Regions from separate parts of the Streptosporangium lutulentum genome, predicted to be linked through region 2. Evidence: riboswitches for the same ligand, from Rfam matches in the RefSeq annotation. Region 2 holds a riboswitch; the other holds the start of a gene.
The links. Region 2 has a riboswitch for glycine ahead of gcvT (glycine cleavage system aminomethyltransferase GcvT). Riboswitches for the same ligand answer to the same signal wherever they lie in the genome.
Positions count from the first base shown of each region.

Region 1 (8,666 bases), 2.1 Mb from region 2:
CTGCGCGAATACTCCGTGCTGGGAAGCAACGCCGTGGTCCGCGAGGGAGCATTCCTGCATCGCGCGGCCGTTCACGATAACGTCTACGTCGGCCCGAGCACCCACCTGCGCGGCTGCGTCATCGGCAAGAACACCGACCTGATGACCGGCGCCAGGGTCGAGGAGGGCGCCGTCGTCGGCGACGAGTGCATCATCGAGGCCGAGGCGTACATCTCCTCCGGGGTCAAGATCTACCCCTTCAAGACCATCGAAGCCGGGGCGGTGATCAACAACAGCGTCATCTGGGAGCCGCGGGGCCAGCGCAACCTGTTCGGCCCGCGAGGGGTGTCCGGGCTGGTCAACGTGGAGATCACCCCCGAGCTGTGCGTCCGGCTGGCCAGCGCTTACGCCACCACCCTGAAGAAGGGCGCCTCGGTCATCACCTCCCGCGACTCCTCCCGCGCCGCGCGGGCGTTCAAGCGGGCCGTGATCAGCGCCCTGAACGCCAGCGCGATCAACGTGCTCGATCTGGAGGCCGCCGCGCTCCCCGTCGCCCGCTTCCACACCGCCAGGGAGAAGGCCGTCGGCGGCATAGCGCTGCGCACCACCCCCGGCGACCCCCAGAGCGTGGACATCGTCTTCATGGACGAGCACGGCGCCGACCTGTCTCCGGCGGCCCAGCGCAAGCTGGACCGGGTCTTCGCCCGGCAGGAGTTCCGCAGGGCCTTCCCCGGCGAGATCGCCGAGCTCAGCTTCCCCGCCAGGGCGGTGGAGGACTACACCCACGAACTGCTGCGCTGCGTGGACATCACCGGGGTCCGCGACGCGGACATGAAGGTCGTGGTCGACTGCGCGGGCGGCACCTCCTCGCTCGTCCTGCCCAGCCTCCTCGGCAGGGTCGGGGTGGACGTGCTGACCGTCAACAACAGGCTGGACGACGCCTCTCCCACCGAGACCTTCGCCGAGCGCCGCCGCGACCTCCAGCGCCTCGCGGAGCTCGTCAGCTCCTCCAGGGCGGCCTTCGGGGTGCGGTTCGACCCCGTGGGGGAGCGGGTCGCGCTCGTGGACGAGATGGGCCAGCTGATCAGCGAGGAGCGGGCCCTGCTGGTGGTGCTGGACCTGGTCGCGGCCGAACGGCGCGGCGGCAGGGTGGCGCTGCCCGTCACCACCACCCGGGTGGCCGAGCAGGTCTGCCGGTTCCACGGGGTGCAGGCCGAGTGGACCTCCACCGCGATCGACGCGCTCACCGCCGCCGCCAGAAGGCCGGAGATGGTCTTCGCGGCGGACGGGCGGGGCGGCTTCATCGTGCCCGAGTTCGGCCCCACGGTGGACGGCCTGGCGGTTTTCCTGCGCCTGCTCGGCCTGGTGGCCAGGACCCGGCTGTCGCTCAGCCAGATCGACGCCAGGATCCCCGAGGCCAAGCTGCTGCGCCGGACGGTGCCGACCCCGTGGGCGGCCAAGGGCGCGGTGATGCGATCGGTCATCGAGGCCGCCGAGCACCACCGCATCGACACCACCGACGGGGTGCGGGTCGTCGCCGAGGACGGGAGCTGGGCGCTGGTGCTGCCCGACCCGGCCGAGGCCGTCACCCACCTGTGGGCCGAGGGGTCCGACGTCGACTCCGCGCAGGTCATGATCGAGCACTGGGCGCGAGTGGTGGAGGAGGCGGCCGGCGGCTGACGGGCGGTCACCCGGTCCCGGCCTCCCGGCCTCCCGGCGAACACGGCGGACGCGGCGAACACGGCGGATCACCTGGACACGAAACCCACAGCAAACACAGCGAATACAGCGCGGCGGCATGGACCGCGGGCAGTACCCGCTGTAACTTTGTCACCGACCGAACCCGCGGTCCGCGTCAGCCTTGACCTTCGCGTCTCATCACTGTAGGTTGCGACATTCGCAGTCTGAAAGAACACTTGAGAAGCGAAGAAGCGAGGCGCGCATCCTGAGCACCGTTGCCGCGTCTTCGCGGTAGGAGGCCGAGCCGATCGATGCCGAGCGTCTACTGCACGCAGTGCGGTCATGCCAACCCTGAGGATGCCCGTTTCTGTTCACATTGCGGGTCGCCGCTGAGCAGGGCCGAACCACCCGGAGACAGCACGTCGACCATCTCCCTCTCCGGGATCGAGGCCTACGAGGCGGAGACCGGAGAGACGCTTCTCGCCGAGCGGCAAGCCGTGGAGCAGTTGCCCCCGGGCACCGCGTTGCTGGTCGCCATGCGCGGTCCCAACGCGGGCAGCCGTTTTCTCCTGGACAACGACCTCACCACAGTGGGCCGTCATCCCGCGAGCGACATCTTCCTCGACGACGTCACGGTCTCGCGGCGTCACGTGGAGTTCTACCGGCACGGCGGCGCGATGTTCACCGTCCGTGACGTCGGCAGCCTGAACGGCACCTACGTCAACCGCGAGCGGATCGAGGAGGTCCCGCTGTACGGCGGGGACGAAGTGCAGATCGGCAAGTTCCGCCTGGTCTTCCTCACCCGTGGCGCCGCTGGAGGATGATGAGCTCGCAGGCCGCTCGTGCGCACATGAGCATCGGGGAGGTGCTCGCTCTCCTGCAGAGCGAGTTCCCCGACGTCAGCATCTCCAAGATTCGTTTCCTGGAGGGCGAGGGGTTGATCGAGCCGGAGCGCAGTCCCTCCGGCTACCGCAAGTTCACCTACGCCGACGTCGAGCGGCTGCGCTACATCCTCAGCGAGCAGCGTGACCGCTACCTGCCGCTGCGTGTGATCAAGGACCACCTCGAGGCGGCCGATCGCGACGATCGGCCGGTCTCGAAACCGCGGGCCGTCCCCGACGACGCGCCCCCCGAGGTCCGTCTCAGCCGCGAGGAGCTCCTCGCCGCCGCCGAGCTCGACGAGGAGACCCTCACAGAGCTGGAGGACTACGGCCTGCTGGCCGCCGTGGCCCGCCACTACAACGCCGAGGCGCTGGCCGTGGCCCGCAGCGTCGGCGCCCTCGCGGCCTTCGGCCTGCGGGCGCGTCACCTGCGGGCGGTCAGGGCCGCCGCCGAGCGCGAGGCCGGCCTCGTGGAGCAGGCCGTCGCCCCTCTGCTGCGCCGCCGGGGGCCGGGCGCCATCGACCAGGCCGACGAGACGGCCAGGGAGATAACGGGCCTGCTGCTGGAATTGCACGCCTCACTTCTGCGTTCGGGCGTTCGTGGGGTCCTGGGCCGGTGAGAACCTGACCAGGCACTCGTACCCCCACGAGTGTTACGTTGAACAAACCGGTCGGAATCCAGCGAAGACGGAGCAGCCCGTGTTGCAGATGGAGGTCGTGGGCGTTCGGGTTGAGATGCCCTCCAACCAGCCGATCGTCCTGCTCAAGGAGGCGCAAGGAGAGCGCTATCTACCGATCTGGATCGGTATGACTGAGGCCACGGCGATCGCCATGGCCCAGGCCGAGGAGCCACCGCCCCGGCCGCTCACCCATGACCTTTTCCGTGATGTGCTCGACGGGCTGGGGATCCGGCTGAGCACGGTCAACATCGTCGCGCTACGCGACGGGATCTTCTTCGCCGATCTTGTGTTCTCGAACGGGGTCGAGGTGAGCGCCCGTCCTTCGGACTCGATCGCCTTGGCACTCCGCACCGGCGCACGCATCTTCGCGAGCGAGGAGGTGGTCCGGGAAGCCGGGGTGATCATTCCCGACGACCAGGAGGACGAAGTGGAGAAGTTCAGGGAATTCCTTGACACGATTACGCCCGAGGACTTTGGTCGCGCGGGGTAGGTATTTCGGTGCATTTACGCTTCACGACGCGCCGGGTGGGGTCGTTGACTGAGCTTGGCCCCAGTCTTACGGTGCAAGTGAAACCTGCGGCCGTGCGCAAACCCCCAGATCAGGCCGTGGGATGAGAGAAAGCCGGAGGTCCGCGTGGCGGTCAGCAGCGGCGAGGATAGAAACGCCGATCAGGATGACCCGGAACGGCGCCAATCGGCACGTCAGCGCGCGGGTGAAGAAGGTCTGCTGTTCGACGGGCAACCGGTGAAAGTGCCCGCCGACATCGGATACAAAGGTGCGACGGCCTGTGCCGCGGTCGGCATCACCTACCGGCAACTGGATTACTGGGCGCGCACCGGACTGGTCGAGCCCACCGTGCGAGCCGCTCACGGTTCGGGTTCCCAACGGCTGTACGGCTTCCGCGACATCCTCGTGCTCAAGGTCGTCAAGCGGCTTCTCGACACCGGCGTCTCCCTCCAGCAGATCCGCATCGCGGTGCAGCACCTGCGTGACCGCGGCGTCAACCACCTCGCCCAGATCACGTTGATGAGCGACGGGGTGAGCGTCTACGAGTGCACCTCGCCCGACGAGGTCATCGACCTGCTCCAGGGCGGTCAGGGCGTCTTCGGCATCGCGCTCGGACGGGTGTGGCAGGAGGTGGAGGGCTCCCTCGCAGATCTTCCCGGCGAACCCGCGGAGTCGGGCGAGAGCCCTTTAGAAGATCATCACGCCGATGAGCTGGCCCGTCGTCGCAGGGCTCGCCGTACGGGGTAAAGTTGTCTCGCCACTGACACCGTGCGGGAGAGACCCCGACAAGATCGGGGCGCCGAAGGAGCAACCTCCCCGGAATCTCTCAGGCACCCTGTACCGCGCGGATGAGGCAACTCTGGAAAGAAGGCACGTCCGCCAGACGTGTCTCACCGACGGTGAAAGTCTCCCCGGCAGGGAAGGCGAAGCTCTCAGGTCGAGGTGACAGAGGGGGAATCCGGCATACGCCCGCGCCCTGCGCCGGTCTCCACCGCATCGGGAGGCTCTCCATGACCGACCTGTCACCGCTCAGTGAGCTCATATCTCCGCCGTTCGCGACCCGCCACATCGGGCCTGACGACGCAGCCCAGACCCGCATGCTGGAGGCGGTCGGATTCGCCTCCACCGCCGACATGATCGCGGTGGCCGTTCCGGAGGCGATCCGGGTCTCCGACCGGCTGAGCCTGCCCCCGGCGGCGAGCGAGCCCGAGGCCATCGCCGAGCTGCGCGCCCTCGCGAAGCGCAACAGCGTGCTCACCTCGATGATCGGCCTCGGCTACCACGACACGATCACCCCGGGTGTCATCCGCCGCAACCTCCTGGAGAACCCGGGCTGGTACACCGCGTACACGCCCTACCAGCCGGAGATCTCCCAGGGCCGGCTGGAGGCCCTGCTCAACTTCCAGACGGTCGTCTCCGACCTGACCGCGCTCGACGTCGCCGGCGCCTCCCTGCTGGACGAGGCCACCGCCGCGGCCGAGGCCATGACCCTGGCCCGCCGCGCGAGCCGCACGACCACGAACGTGTTCGTGGTCGACGCCGACGCGCTGCCGCAGACCAAGGCGGTGCTGCGGACCCGGGCCGAGCCGCTCGGCATCGAGCTGGTCGAGAACGACCTCACTGGCGAACTCCCCGAGTGCTTCGGCGTGCTCGTCCAGTACCCGGGCGCCGGCGGCCGGGTCGGGGACTTCCGCGCCGTCGCCGACGCCGCGCACGCGATCGGCGCCCAGGTGGTCGCCGCCGCCGACCTGCTCGCCCTCACCGTGCTCGCCGCGCCCGGCGAGCTCGGCGCCGACATCGCGATCGGCTCCTCGCAGCGCTTCGGCGTCCCGCTCGGCTTCGGCGGCCCCCACGCGGCCTACATGGCGGTTCGCGAGGGACTGCAGCGTCAGATGCCCGGCCGCCTGGTCGGAGTCTCCCAGGACGCCGACAGGCGCCCCGCCTACCGGCTCGCCCTGCAGACCCGCGAGCAGCACATCCGCAGGGAGAAGGCGACCAGCAACATCTGCACCGCGCAGGTGCTGCTCGCCGTGATCGCGGGCATGTACGCCGTCTACCACGGTCCCGAGGGGCTGCGCCGGATCGGCCTCCGCGCCCACCGGCACGCCGTCGTGCTCGCCGAGGGCCTCCGCCAGGGCGGCGTCGAGGTCGTGCACGACACCTTCTTCGACACCGTGCTGGCCAGGGTGCCCGGCCGCGCGGCCGAGATCGTCGCCGCGGCCCGCGACAACGGGATCAACCTGCGCCTGGCCGACGCCGACCACGTGGGCGTCACCTGCGATGAGAAGACCGAGTTCGTCCATCTGGAGCAGGTCCTGGCGGCCTTCGAGGTCAACGGCGCGGTCCTGGCCGACCTCGACTCCACCACGCACGACGCCCTGCCCGCCGCCCTGGTGCGCACCAGCGAATACCTGACCCACCCGGTCTTCCACAGCCACCGCTCCGAGACGGCGCTGCTGCGTTACCTGCGCAAGCTCCAGGACAAGGACATCGCGCTCGACCGGTCGATGATCCCGCTGGGCTCCTGCACCATGAAGCTCAACGCGACCACCGAGATGGAGCCGATCACCTGGCCGGAGTTCGCCGGGCTGCACCCCTACGCTCCCGAGGACCAGGCCAGGGGCTACATCGAGCTGATCGGGGAGCTGGAGGGCTGGCTGGCCGAGGTCACCGGCTACGACGCCGTGTCGATCCAGCCCAACGCCGGCTCCCAGGGCGAGTTCGCGGGCCTCCTGGCGATCCGCGCCTACCACAAGGCGCGTGGCGAGGGGAGCCGGGACGTCTGCCTGATCCCGTCCTCCGCGCATGGCACCAACGCCGCCAGCGCCGTCATGGCGGGCATGCGCGTGACCGTGGTCGCCTGTGACGACAACGGCAACGTGGACCTCGCCGACCTCACCGCGAAGATCGAGAAGCACCGTGACCGGCTCGCCGCGATCATGGTGACCTACCCGTCCACGCACGGCGTGTACGAGGAGACGATCGTCCAGATCTGCGAGCTGGTGCACGAGGCGGGCGGCCAGGTCTACGTCGACGGCGCCAACCTCAACGCGCTGGTCGGCCTGGCCAAGCTGGGTGAGTTCGGGGCGGACGTCTCCCACCTGAACCTGCACAAGACCTTCTGCATCCCGCACGGCGGCGGCGGCCCCGGCGTCGGCCCGGTCGCGGTCCGCGCTCACCTCGCCGACTACCTGCCCGGCCACCCGCTGCGCGACGACTCCCCGGTCGGCCCGGTCTCGGCCGCGCCGTACGGCTCGGCGGGCATCCTGCCCATCTCCTGGGCGTACATCCGGATGATGGGCGCCGACGGGCTCAGGGCGGCCACCGAGCAGGCCATCCTGTCGGCCAACTACCTGGCCCGCAGGCTCAGCCCGCACTACCCGGTCCTCTACACCGGCCGCGGCGGCCTGGTCGCCCACGAGTGCATCATCGACCTGCGCCAGATCACCAAGGAGACCGGCGTGACCGTGGACGACGTGGCCAAGCGGCTCATCGACTACGGCTTCCACGCGCCGACCATGTCCTTCCCCGTGGCCGGCACGCTGATGATCGAACCGACGGAGAGCGAGGACCTGGCCGAGCTCGACAGGTTCTGCGAGGCGATGACCGCGATCCGGGGCGAGATCGAGAAGGTCGCCTCCGGGGCGTACGACAAGGTCGACAACCCGCTGCGCAACGCCCCGCACACGGCCGACTGCCTGGTCGCCGACGAGTGGGCCCACCCCTACACGCGCACCGAGGCGGCCTACCCGCTGGCCTCCCTGCGCGACGGCAAGTACTGGTCGCCGGTCCGCCGCATCGACCAGGCCTACGGCGACCGCAACCTGGTGTGCTCCTGCCCGCCGCTGGAGGCCTACGAGGACTGATCCACCCGGTGCGGCTCACCTCGCCGGGTGAGCCGCACACCCGTCGCCTATGGAGGGGGACGTGCGTGGCCCCGAGTCGTTAGGCTCGGGGCGTTTCCTTATTCCGGGGAAGGACCTTGCATGCCAGAGGTGGACACGCGTCCCTTGCACACCGCGCGGAAGCTGGCCGAGGCGGGCGATCTCGACGGCGCCGCCACGATCTTCGCGGAACTGGCCGCCGATCCGGCGGAGCCCGACCGGGCCCAGGCGGCGGTGGGTCTGGCGGTGGTGCTGGAGGAGAGCGGAGACGTGCCGGGAGCCCGTGCGGCCGCGCGCACGGCACTGGGGACCGGTCACCCGGAATTCGCCGCGCAGGCCGCCTGCCTGCTCGCCGGGAGCTTCGAGCGGGAGGATCTGGTCGACCAGGCCCGGGCCGCCTGGCAGGCCGCGCTCGGGCTCGGCAATCCGGCCTACGTCCCGCTGGCGCACATGGCCCTCGCCAGGCTCGCCACAGGGGACCAGGAGGCGGAGGAGGCGCTGCGGGCGGCTCTGGCCACCGCCGACCCGGAGATCGCCTCTCGGGCCGCTCAGAGGCTGGCCGAGGTGTTCTTGGAGGAGGGCGAGGCGGGCGCGGCCGCGGAGGTGCTCCTGGAGGCGCTCTCGGTGCCGGAGGTGGCCGAGGTGCCCAGGTTACGGGTGATGCTCGGCATCGCCCATCTGGAGCTGGCGTGCGCCGAGTTCTCCGCGGCGGTCGAGGAGGGCGGCGACGTCGAGACCAGCGCGCTGGCCATCGAGCTCCTGGCCCGCACGCTCCCGCTCAGAGGGCGTGACGAGGACGCCGAGCGGGTGTGGAGCTACGGACTGGAAAGCACCGACGAGGAGCTCGCCGCCGAGGTCCGTCTCCGGCTCGACCGCGACGCCTGAGCCCCGTGGGGGGCTCAGGTCTCAGTCGCGGCCGCGGTCGCGCCGGTTGCCGATCGCGTGGGCGAGGTTGATCGCCACGATGCCCACCCAGGCCAGCAGCAGCCCCGCGGTGCCCGCCTCCGTCGCGGCGATGGCGGTCAGCGGGATACCGATGCCCATCGAGCCCAGC
Region 1 is NZ_JAUSQU010000001.1:3,687,049-3,695,714, reverse strand. Features, by position in the region: gene J2853_RS16535 (mannose-1-phosphate guanyltransferase) at 1-1,659, shown strand, start outside; gene J2853_RS16530 (double zinc ribbon and FHA domain-containing protein) at 1,971-2,483, shown strand; gene ftsR (transcriptional regulator FtsR) at 2,510-3,160, shown strand; gene J2853_RS16520 (bifunctional nuclease family protein) at 3,240-3,710, shown strand; gene J2853_RS16515 (MerR family transcriptional regulator) at 3,855-4,475, shown strand; glycine riboswitch at 4,490-4,581, shown strand; gene gcvP (aminomethyl-transferring glycine dehydrogenase) at 4,739-7,594, shown strand; gene J2853_RS16505 (hypothetical protein) at 7,715-8,497, shown strand; gene J2853_RS16500 (hypothetical protein) at 8,519-8,666, opposite strand, start outside.
Region 1: it holds a riboswitch for glycine, as region 2 does, so the genes downstream of both, gcvP (aminomethyl-transferring glycine dehydrogenase) here and gcvT (glycine cleavage system aminomethyltransferase GcvT) in region 2, are expected to answer to the same signal.

Region 2 (8,666 bases):
AGCACCACGCCGAACACGATGTGGTGGATGTGCATCTCACCGACGTTGAGGTTGCGGAACCAGCCGATCTTGGCGCGGATGAGGCGGACGTTGATCCGGGTGAGCACGAAGGTGACGATCAGCGCGACGAAGAAACAGAACAGCGGCAGCCGTTCTGTGTCCACCATCCGTTGCCCGAACAAATCCCCCACTGCTCTCCCAGGCTATGTGAGAAACCCGCTTATGCGAGGAAACCTCGCAGGAGCGCCGCGGTGCCTTCGAGGTGCTCGGCCACCGCTCGGCGCGCGGCGTCGGGGTCTTTGTTCAGGATGGCCGCCACGATCGCCTCGTGCTGGGTGGCGGCGTGCTTGATGTTGTGCTGGAGCACCGGGATGGCGTTGAGCAGGTCGGTCACCCGGAGCCGGGCGTCGGCGCAGGTCGCGGCGAGCAGCCCGGAGCCGGTCATCTCCGCGATGGCCAGGTGGAAGGCCGTGTCGAGGCGGCGGTAGTCGGCGGGCCTCGCCGAGTTGACCTCGCTCAGGCGCTCCCGCAGGAGGCCCCGCTGCGCCCGGCTCAGCTCGGTGGTGGCGAGCACCTGGGCGGCGCCGCAGTCCACGGCCATCCGGAAGGTGAGCGCGTCGGCCAGGTCGTCGGTGCCCATGTCGTTCACGGCCTTGCGCAGGTCCTGCCGGCTCGGAGGCGGCGGGACGTAGGTGACGAATGCGCCGCCGTACCTGCCTCGCCGTACGTCGAGGTAACCCGCCTCCTGCAGGGCGCGGATGGCCTCGCGCAGGGTGACCCTGCTGATTCCGAGCTGTACGGCGAGCTCCCGCTCCGGCGGCAGTTTCTCGGTCACCATGCCGAGCTTGACGACCTGAAGGAGGCGTTCCACGGTCTCCTCGAAGGCGTTGCCCCCACGGACGGGGCGCAGTACGGCCGCCAGCCGCGACACCTCGCTCAACCTCGCCTCCCCCCTCCTTCGACGGTCGTGAGATCCCGCCCGATCCCGCCTGCCCCCTTGACAAGAGACCTCTTCTGAGTCAATGGTCTAATGCTAGCCCAAAGGACTCCGATGAGGAGGCGCAGTGGACGTCGGTGAGCTTCACGACGAGGTACGGGCGGGACGGATCGACACCGTGCTGCTCGCCGTGGTCGACATGCAGGGCCGCCTGCAGGGGAAACGACTGTCCGCGCGCTACTTCCTCGAAGAGGTGCTGGACCACGCCTCCGAGGGCTGCAACTACCTGCTCGCGGTCGACATCGACATGAACACGGTCGACGGCTACGCGATGTCGTCATGGGAGCGAGGATACGGCGACTTCGTGATGAAGCCCGATCTGTCCACGCTGCGCCGGGTGCCGTGGCAGGAGGGAACGGCGCTGCTGATGGCCGACCTGGTGTGGGAGGACGGCTCGGACGTGACCGCCTCCCCCCGGCAGATCCTGCGCGGACAGCTGGCCCGGCTCCAGGAGCGGGGCTGGGGGGCGTTCGTCGGCACCGAGCTGGAGTTCGTGGTCTACGACGACACCTACGAGGACGCCTGGCGGCGCGGCTACCGGGACCTGGCCCCGTCCAACCTCTACAACGTCGACTACTCCCTTCTCGGCACCGCCAGGATCGAGCCGCTGCTGCGCCGGATCAGGCTCGGCATGGAAGGCGCGGGGATGTACGTCGAGTCGGCCAAGGGCGAGTGCAACCTCGGCCAGCACGAGATCGCCTTCCGCTACACGGACGCCCTCGCCACCTGCGACAACCACTCCGTCTACAAGAACGGCGCCAAGGAGATCGCCTCCCAGGAGGGCAGGTCGATCACCTTCATGGCCAAGCCGAACGAGCGCGAGGGCAACTCCTGCCACATCCACATCTCGCTCAGGAGCGACGACGGAGAGCCGATCATGGCCGGGTCCGAGCCGCACGGGCTGTCCAGGATCGGGCAGCACTTCATCGCCGGGCAGCTCGCCCTCATGCGCGAGTTCACCCTCCTGTACGCCCCGAACATCAACTCCTACAAGCGGTACGTGCCGGGCAGCTTCGCCCCCACCGCGATCAAGTGGGGTGTGGACAACAGGAGCTGCGCGCTGCGCCTGGTCGGCCACGGGCAGTCGCTGCGGATCGAGAACCGGGTGCCCGGCGGGGACGTCAACCCCTACCTGGCGGTCTCGGCGCTGATCGTGGCCGGGTTGCACGGCATCGAGCGCGAACTGCCGCTTGAGCAGGCGTTCACGGGAAACGCCTACGGGTCGGACGCCGAGACCGTGCCGCGTACGCTGCGTGAGGCCGTGGAGCTGTGGGAGGGCTCGGAGACCGCCAGGACCGCCTTCGGCGAGGACGTCGTGGCGCACTACGCGAACAACGCCCGGGTCGAGCTGGCCGCCTTCGATGCGGCTGTCACCGACTGGGAGCTTTTCAGGGGATTCGAACGGATGTGAGCGTGAAAATCATCAATCCGGCGACCGAAGAGGTCGTCGCCGACATCGAGATGGCGGACGCCGCCGAGGTGGACCGGGCCGTGGAACGCGCCAGGCGCGCGTTCGCCACCTGGCGGAACGTCGGCCCCGGGGACCGGGCCCGGCTGCTGCGGAGATTCGCCGCGCTGGTGGAGGAGCACGCCGAGGAACTGGCCCGGCTGGAGGTCGCCAACTCTGGGCACACGATCGGCAACGCCCGCTGGGAGGCCGGCAACGTCCGCGACGTGCTGAACTTCTACGCCGGGGCGCCCGAGCGCAACCACGGCCTGCAGATCCCGGTGCCCGGCGGGCTGGACGTCACGTTCCGGGAACCGCTGGGCGTCGTCGGCGTGATCGTGCCGTGGAACTTCCCGATGGTCATCATGACCTGGGGCGTGGCCCCGGCGCTGGCCGCGGGCAACACCGTGATCGTCAAGCCCGCCGAGTGGACGCCGCTGACCGCCCTGCGACTGGCCGAACTGGCATTGGCGGCGGGTCTCCCCGAGGGGGTCCTGCAGGTCCTGCCCGGGATCGGGGAGGTCGCGGGAGCGCGGCTGGTCGACCACCCGGACGTGGCGAAGATCGTGTTCACCGGCTCGACCGAGGTCGGCAAGGAGATCGCGGCGAAGTGCGCCGGGCAGGTCAAGCGGATCACGCTGGAACTGGGCGGCAAGAGCGCCAATGTGATCTTCGCCGACGCCGATCTGGAGAAGGCCGCCGCGACCGCGCCGTACGCGGTGTTCGACAACGCGGGCCAGGACTGCTGCGCGCGTTCGCGGATCCTGGTGGAGCGCTCGGTGTACGACGACTTCATGGCGCGCCTGTCGGAGGCGGTGCTGAAGGTCAAGGTCGGCGACCCCCGCGACGAGGGCACCGAGATGGGCCCGCTGATCAGCGCCGAGCACCGCGGCCGGGTGGCCTCCTTTGTCACCGGCTCCCCCTACCTGCAGGGTTCGTGCCCGTCCGGTCCCGGTTTCTGGTTCCCCGCGACGATCCTGACCCCTCAGGCGCCGGACGACCCGGCCTTCACCGAGGAGATCTTCGGGCCGGTGGTGTCGGTGGCGCCGTTCGACGACGAGGCGGACGCCGTACGGATCGCCAACGACACGCGATACGGCCTCAGCGGATCCATCTGGACCCGCGACGTCGGCCGCGCGCTCCGGGTGGCACGGGCGGTGGACGCGGGCAACCTCAGCGTGAACTCCCATTCGAGCGTCCGCTACTGGACGCCGTTCGGCGGTTTCAAACAGTCCGGGCTCGGACGCGAACTGGGCCCGGACGCCCTGTCCGCGTTCACCGAGACCAAGAACGTCTTCATTTCGGAGGATTGACAGATATGCAGCGTTTGCAGGGCCGGGTGGCCGTCATCACCGGCGCGGGAAGCGGCATCGGGCTGGCCACCGCGCGCCGGTTCGCCGAGGAAGGCGCCCACGTCGTGTGCGTGGATCTCGACGAGACGAGCGGGTCGGCGGCCGCGGCCGAGGTGAACGGCCTGTTCGTCAAGGCGGACGTCACCAGCGAGACCGACGTCGTCCGGATGTTCCAGACCGCGTTCGACACCTACGGCAGCGTGGACATCGCGTTCAACAACGCGGGCATCTCGCCGCCGGACGACGACTCGATCCTGGAGACCGGCCTCGACGCCTGGCGCCGGGTCCAGGAGGTCAACCTCACCTCGGTCTACCTGTGCTGCAAGTACGCCATCCCCTACATGCAACGCCAGGGCAAGGGCTCGATCATCAACACCGCGTCCTTCGTGGCCGTGATGGGATCGGCCACCAGCCAGATCTCCTACACCGCCTCGAAGGGCGGGGTGCTGGCCATGTCCCGCGAGCTCGGCGTGCAGTTCGCCCGCGAGGGCATCCGGGTGAACGCGCTCTGCCCGGGGCCGGTGAACACACCGCTGCTGCAGGAACTGTTCGCCAAGGACCCCGAGCGGGCGCAGCGCCGCCTGGTGCACATCCCGGTCGGCCGGTTCGCCGAGGCCTCCGAGATCGCCGCCGCGGTGGCCTTCCTGGCGTCGGACGACGCGAGCTTCATCACCGGGTCGGAGTTCCTGGTGGACGGCGGCATCTCGGGCGCCTACGTCACCCCGCTGTAGCGGGACGGGTGCCGCGGGGCGCCTCCGGCCGCCGAGCCGGCGCCCTGCGGCACCGCCGTCATGGACGGATGTCGTAGACCGACCACCGCCGAGCCGGCGCCCCCGGCACCGCCGTCGTGAACGGATGCCGTAAACCGAGCCGGCGCCCCCCGGCACCGCCGTCGTGAACAGGTGTCGTAGACCGACCATCGCCGAGCGGGTGCCGCACCTCACAGCGCCGTCATCGATAACATGCCGGAACGCGGGCATGACGCCCCTCGTCCCGGCCTCCGGCAAGAAAGAGATCATGTCCCGTCCCGTCATCGGCATCACCTGCTACGTCGAACCCGCGAAGTTCACCGTCTGGGAGATGACCACCGCGCTCCTGCCGTACAACTACGTCGACCACGTGGTCCGCGCGGGCGGGCAGCCGGTGCTCCTGCCCCCGGCGGGCGATCCCGCCGCGCTGGCGGGCCGCCTGGACGGGCTGATCCTGGCCGGTGGCGGAGACATCGATCCGGCGCGGTACGGCGAGACCACGCACGAGCTGACCGGCAACATCCGCGGGTTCCGCGACGACGCCGAGTTCGGGCTGGTCCGGACGGCCCTGGATCGGCGCATCCCGTTCCTCGGGATCTGCCGGGGTCTCCAGGTCCTGAACGTCGCCCTCGGCGGCAGCCTCCACCAGCACCTCCCCGACGTGGTCGGCCACCCGGATCACTCCCCGGCCCCCGGTCGATTCGGCCGGATGCCCGTACGGCCGGTGCCGGGCACCCGGCTCGCCAAGATCTTCGACGCCGAGAGCGTCGAGGCGGCCCACTACCACCACCAGGCGATCGACCGCCTGGGCGCGGGCCTGACCGTGTCCGCCCACACCGAGGACGGCACGATCGAGGCCGTCGAACTGGCCGGCCACCCGTTCGCCCTCGCGGTCCAGTGGCACCCCGAGAACGAGGACGAGTCCACCCTCTTCGAGGCCCTGGTCCGGCACATCCGCCCCTGAGCGGCGGGCGGCCGCGTTTCGCCGCCGCACGGGGATTTCGCAGGGCCGGTGCGGGCCGTTAGGCTGGTCACGACACCGATTGAATCCCGTGCGGGAGAGCGTCCTGACAGCCAGACCAGGACCCCTGAAGGAGCAAGCCCTCCCCGCGAACCTCTCAAGGCAAAGGACCGTACGGGTAGGTGCCCTCTGGAAAGCAGGCCTCGTGGCCTCGCCGAAGGTGAAAGTCCGGTAAAAACCGGGCGAAACTCTCAGGCACCCATGACAGAGGGGGAGGATGCTCTCATCTGTCCCCTGCCTGAGGTGCGAACATGTCCCGACCTACGCCGCTGCGCGGTGTCCACGAGACCCTCGGCGCGACGCTGACCGACTTCGCGGGCTGGCTGATGCCACTCCGCTACGGCAGCGAGTCCATCGAGCACAACGCGGTCCGCCAGGCGGCAGGCCTGTTCGACCTGTCCCACATGGGCGAGATCTTCGTGACCGGCGCGCAGGCCGGTGAGGCCCTCGACCACGCGCTGGTCGGCTACATCTCCGCCGTCGAAACGGGCCGCGCCCGCTACACGATGATCGTCGACGCCGAGGGCCACGTGCTGGACGATCTGATCGTCTACCGGCTGGCCCCCGACGAGTTCATGGTCGTCGCCAACGCCTCCAACTATCCCCGGGTGGCCGCCGAGCTCACCGACCGCGCCTCGTCCTTCGACGCGACGGTGGACGACCGCTCCGAGCAGTACGCGCTGATCGCGGTCCAGGGCCCGCGGGCACAGGCCATCCTGGGCGAGCTCACCGACGCCGACCTCGACGGGCTCAAGTACTACGCGGGACTGCCCGCCACCGTGGCCGGTCGCGAGGCTCTCGTCGCCCGCACCGGATACACCGGCGAGGACGGCTTCGAGCTGTTCGTCGCGGCCGGCGACGCGGAGCCGCTCTGGGCCGCGCTCACCAAGGCGGGCGAGCCGTACGGCCTGATCCCCGCCGGCCTGTCCGCGCGCGACACCCTTCGCCTGGAGGCGGGCATGCCGCTCTACGGCAACGAACTGTCCGCGGAGCACACTCCGTTCGACGCCGGGCTGGGCCGTGTGGTGAGGTTTGACAAACCGGGCGACTTCGTCGGCCGGGCCGCCCTGGAACCACTCAAGGACGTCCCGCCGGCCCGCCGCCTGGTCGGATTGATCGCGACCGGCCGCAGGGTACCCCGTCACGGGTATCCGGTGGTGGTCGCCGGCGACGGCAGCGTCGTCGGCGAGGTCACCAGCGGGGCGCCCTCCCAGTCACTGGGCAGGCCCATCGCGATGGCCTACGTGGACAACGGCCTGTCCACCGGCCTGGCCGTGGACATCCGAGGTAGCCACGAGGCGGTCGACGTCGTCGAACTGCCTTTCTACAGGAGGAAAAAGTGAGCAGCATTCCCGATGACCTGCAGTACACCAAGGAGCACGAGTGGGTCGCCGGCATCGATGACGGCCTGACCCTCACCGTGGGCATCACCGAATACGCCGCCGAGGCGCTGGGCGACGTGGTCTTCGTACAGGTCCCCGAGATCGGTACGACGGTCGCCGCCGGCGACGCGGTCGGCGAGGTCGAGTCGACCAAGTCGGTCAGCGACATCTTCGCCCCGGTCGGCGGCGAGATCGTCGAGGTCAACCAGACGGTCGTCGAAGACCCCTCGCTGGTCAACAGCGACTCCTACGGCGACGGCTGGCTGTTCCGCATCCGCCTTGAGGGCACCGCCGACGATCTGCTGTCCCCCGAGGAGTACACCGCGCTCACCTCTGGTGAGTCATAAAATTTCCCATCTTGCGCCGTGACCACGCGCACCGACGCGTGCGCGTGGTCACGGCGATGTGAAGGACCAGATCAATGACGATCAGTGTCTTCGATCTTTTCAAGATCGGAATCGGCCCGTCCAGTTCCCACACCGGCGGGCCGATGGCCGCCGCCCACAAGTTCGCCCGGGGGCTCGACCAGGACGGACTCCTGGAGAAGACCGCCAGGGTCGAGGTCATCCTGTACGGCTCGCTCGGGCTGACCGGCAAGGGGCACGGCAGCGACAAGGCCGTCCTGCTCGGCCTGACAGGCGAGAAGCCCGAACTCGTCGACGTCGACACCGTGGACGAGCGGCTGGCCGCCATGCGCGCGTCCGGCCGGATCTCCCTGTACGGCTCCCACGAGATCCCTTTCGTCATCGGTGAGGACCTGGTCTTCGAACGCAAGATCTCCCTCCCCGGCCATCCCAACGGCATGCGCTTCACCGCCTTCTCCGAGAACGGCGAGGCCCACCGCGAGAAGGTCTACTACTCGGTGGGCGGCGGCTTCGTCGTGGACGAGAACGCCACGGGCGCCGACCGGATCAAGCAGGACGACACCGTGGTGCCGTACCCCTTCCTGTCGGCCGCCGAGCTCCTCGCCCACTGCCACGAGACGGGCCTGTCGATCTCCGGGCTGATGCTGGAGAACGAGAAGGCGTTCGGCCGCACCGAGGCCGAGATCCGCGCCCAGCTCCTCCACCTCTGGAAGGTCATGTCGGAGTCCGTACGGCGGGGCATCTCCAAGGAGGGCGTGCTGCCCGGCGGCCTGAAGGTCCGCCGCCGAGCCCACCAGCTCCACCGGCAGCTCCAGGGCGAGTCCCCGGACAAGGACTCGCTGCAGACCATGGACTGGGTCTCGCTGTTCGCCCTCGCCGTCAACGAGGAGAACGCCGCCGGCGGCCGGATCGTCACCGCTCCCACCAACGGCGCCGCGGGCATCATCCCCGCGGTGCTCACCTACTACGACCGCTTCACGCGGCGGTCAGACGACGAGGGAGTGGTCCGCTTCCTGCTGACCGCCGGAGCGATCGGGGTGCTGTTCAAGGAGAACGCCTCCATCTCCGGCGCCGAGGTCGGCTGCCAGGGCGAGGTCGGCTCGGCCTGCTCGATGGCCGCCGCCGGGCTCACCGAGGTGCTGGGCGGAACCCCCGAGCAGGTGGAGAACGCCGCCGAGATCGGCATCGAGCACAACCTGGGCCTGACCTGCGACCCGATCGGCGGCCTGGTCCAGATCCCGTGCATCGAGCGCAACGCGGTGGCCTCGATCAAGGCCATCGCCGCGGCCAGGATCGCGCTGCGCGGCGACGGCCGTCACTTCGTGTCCCTGGACAAGGCGATCAAAACGATGC
Region 2 is NZ_JAUSQU010000001.1:5,824,526-5,833,191, forward strand. Features, by position in the region: gene J2853_RS25890 (hypothetical protein) at 1-167, opposite strand, end outside; gene J2853_RS25895 (FadR/GntR family transcriptional regulator) at 221-940, opposite strand; gene J2853_RS25900 (glutamine synthetase family protein) at 1,065-2,408, shown strand; gene J2853_RS25905 (aldehyde dehydrogenase family protein) at 2,411-3,757, shown strand; gene J2853_RS25910 (3-oxoacyl-ACP reductase) at 3,763-4,527, shown strand; gene J2853_RS25915 (gamma-glutamyl-gamma-aminobutyrate hydrolase family protein) at 4,775-5,509, shown strand; glycine riboswitch at 5,591-5,689, shown strand; glycine riboswitch at 5,690-5,784, shown strand; gene gcvT (glycine cleavage system aminomethyltransferase GcvT) at 5,818-6,909, shown strand; gene gcvH (glycine cleavage system protein GcvH) at 6,906-7,295, shown strand; gene J2853_RS25930 (L-serine ammonia-lyase) at 7,370-8,666, shown strand, end outside.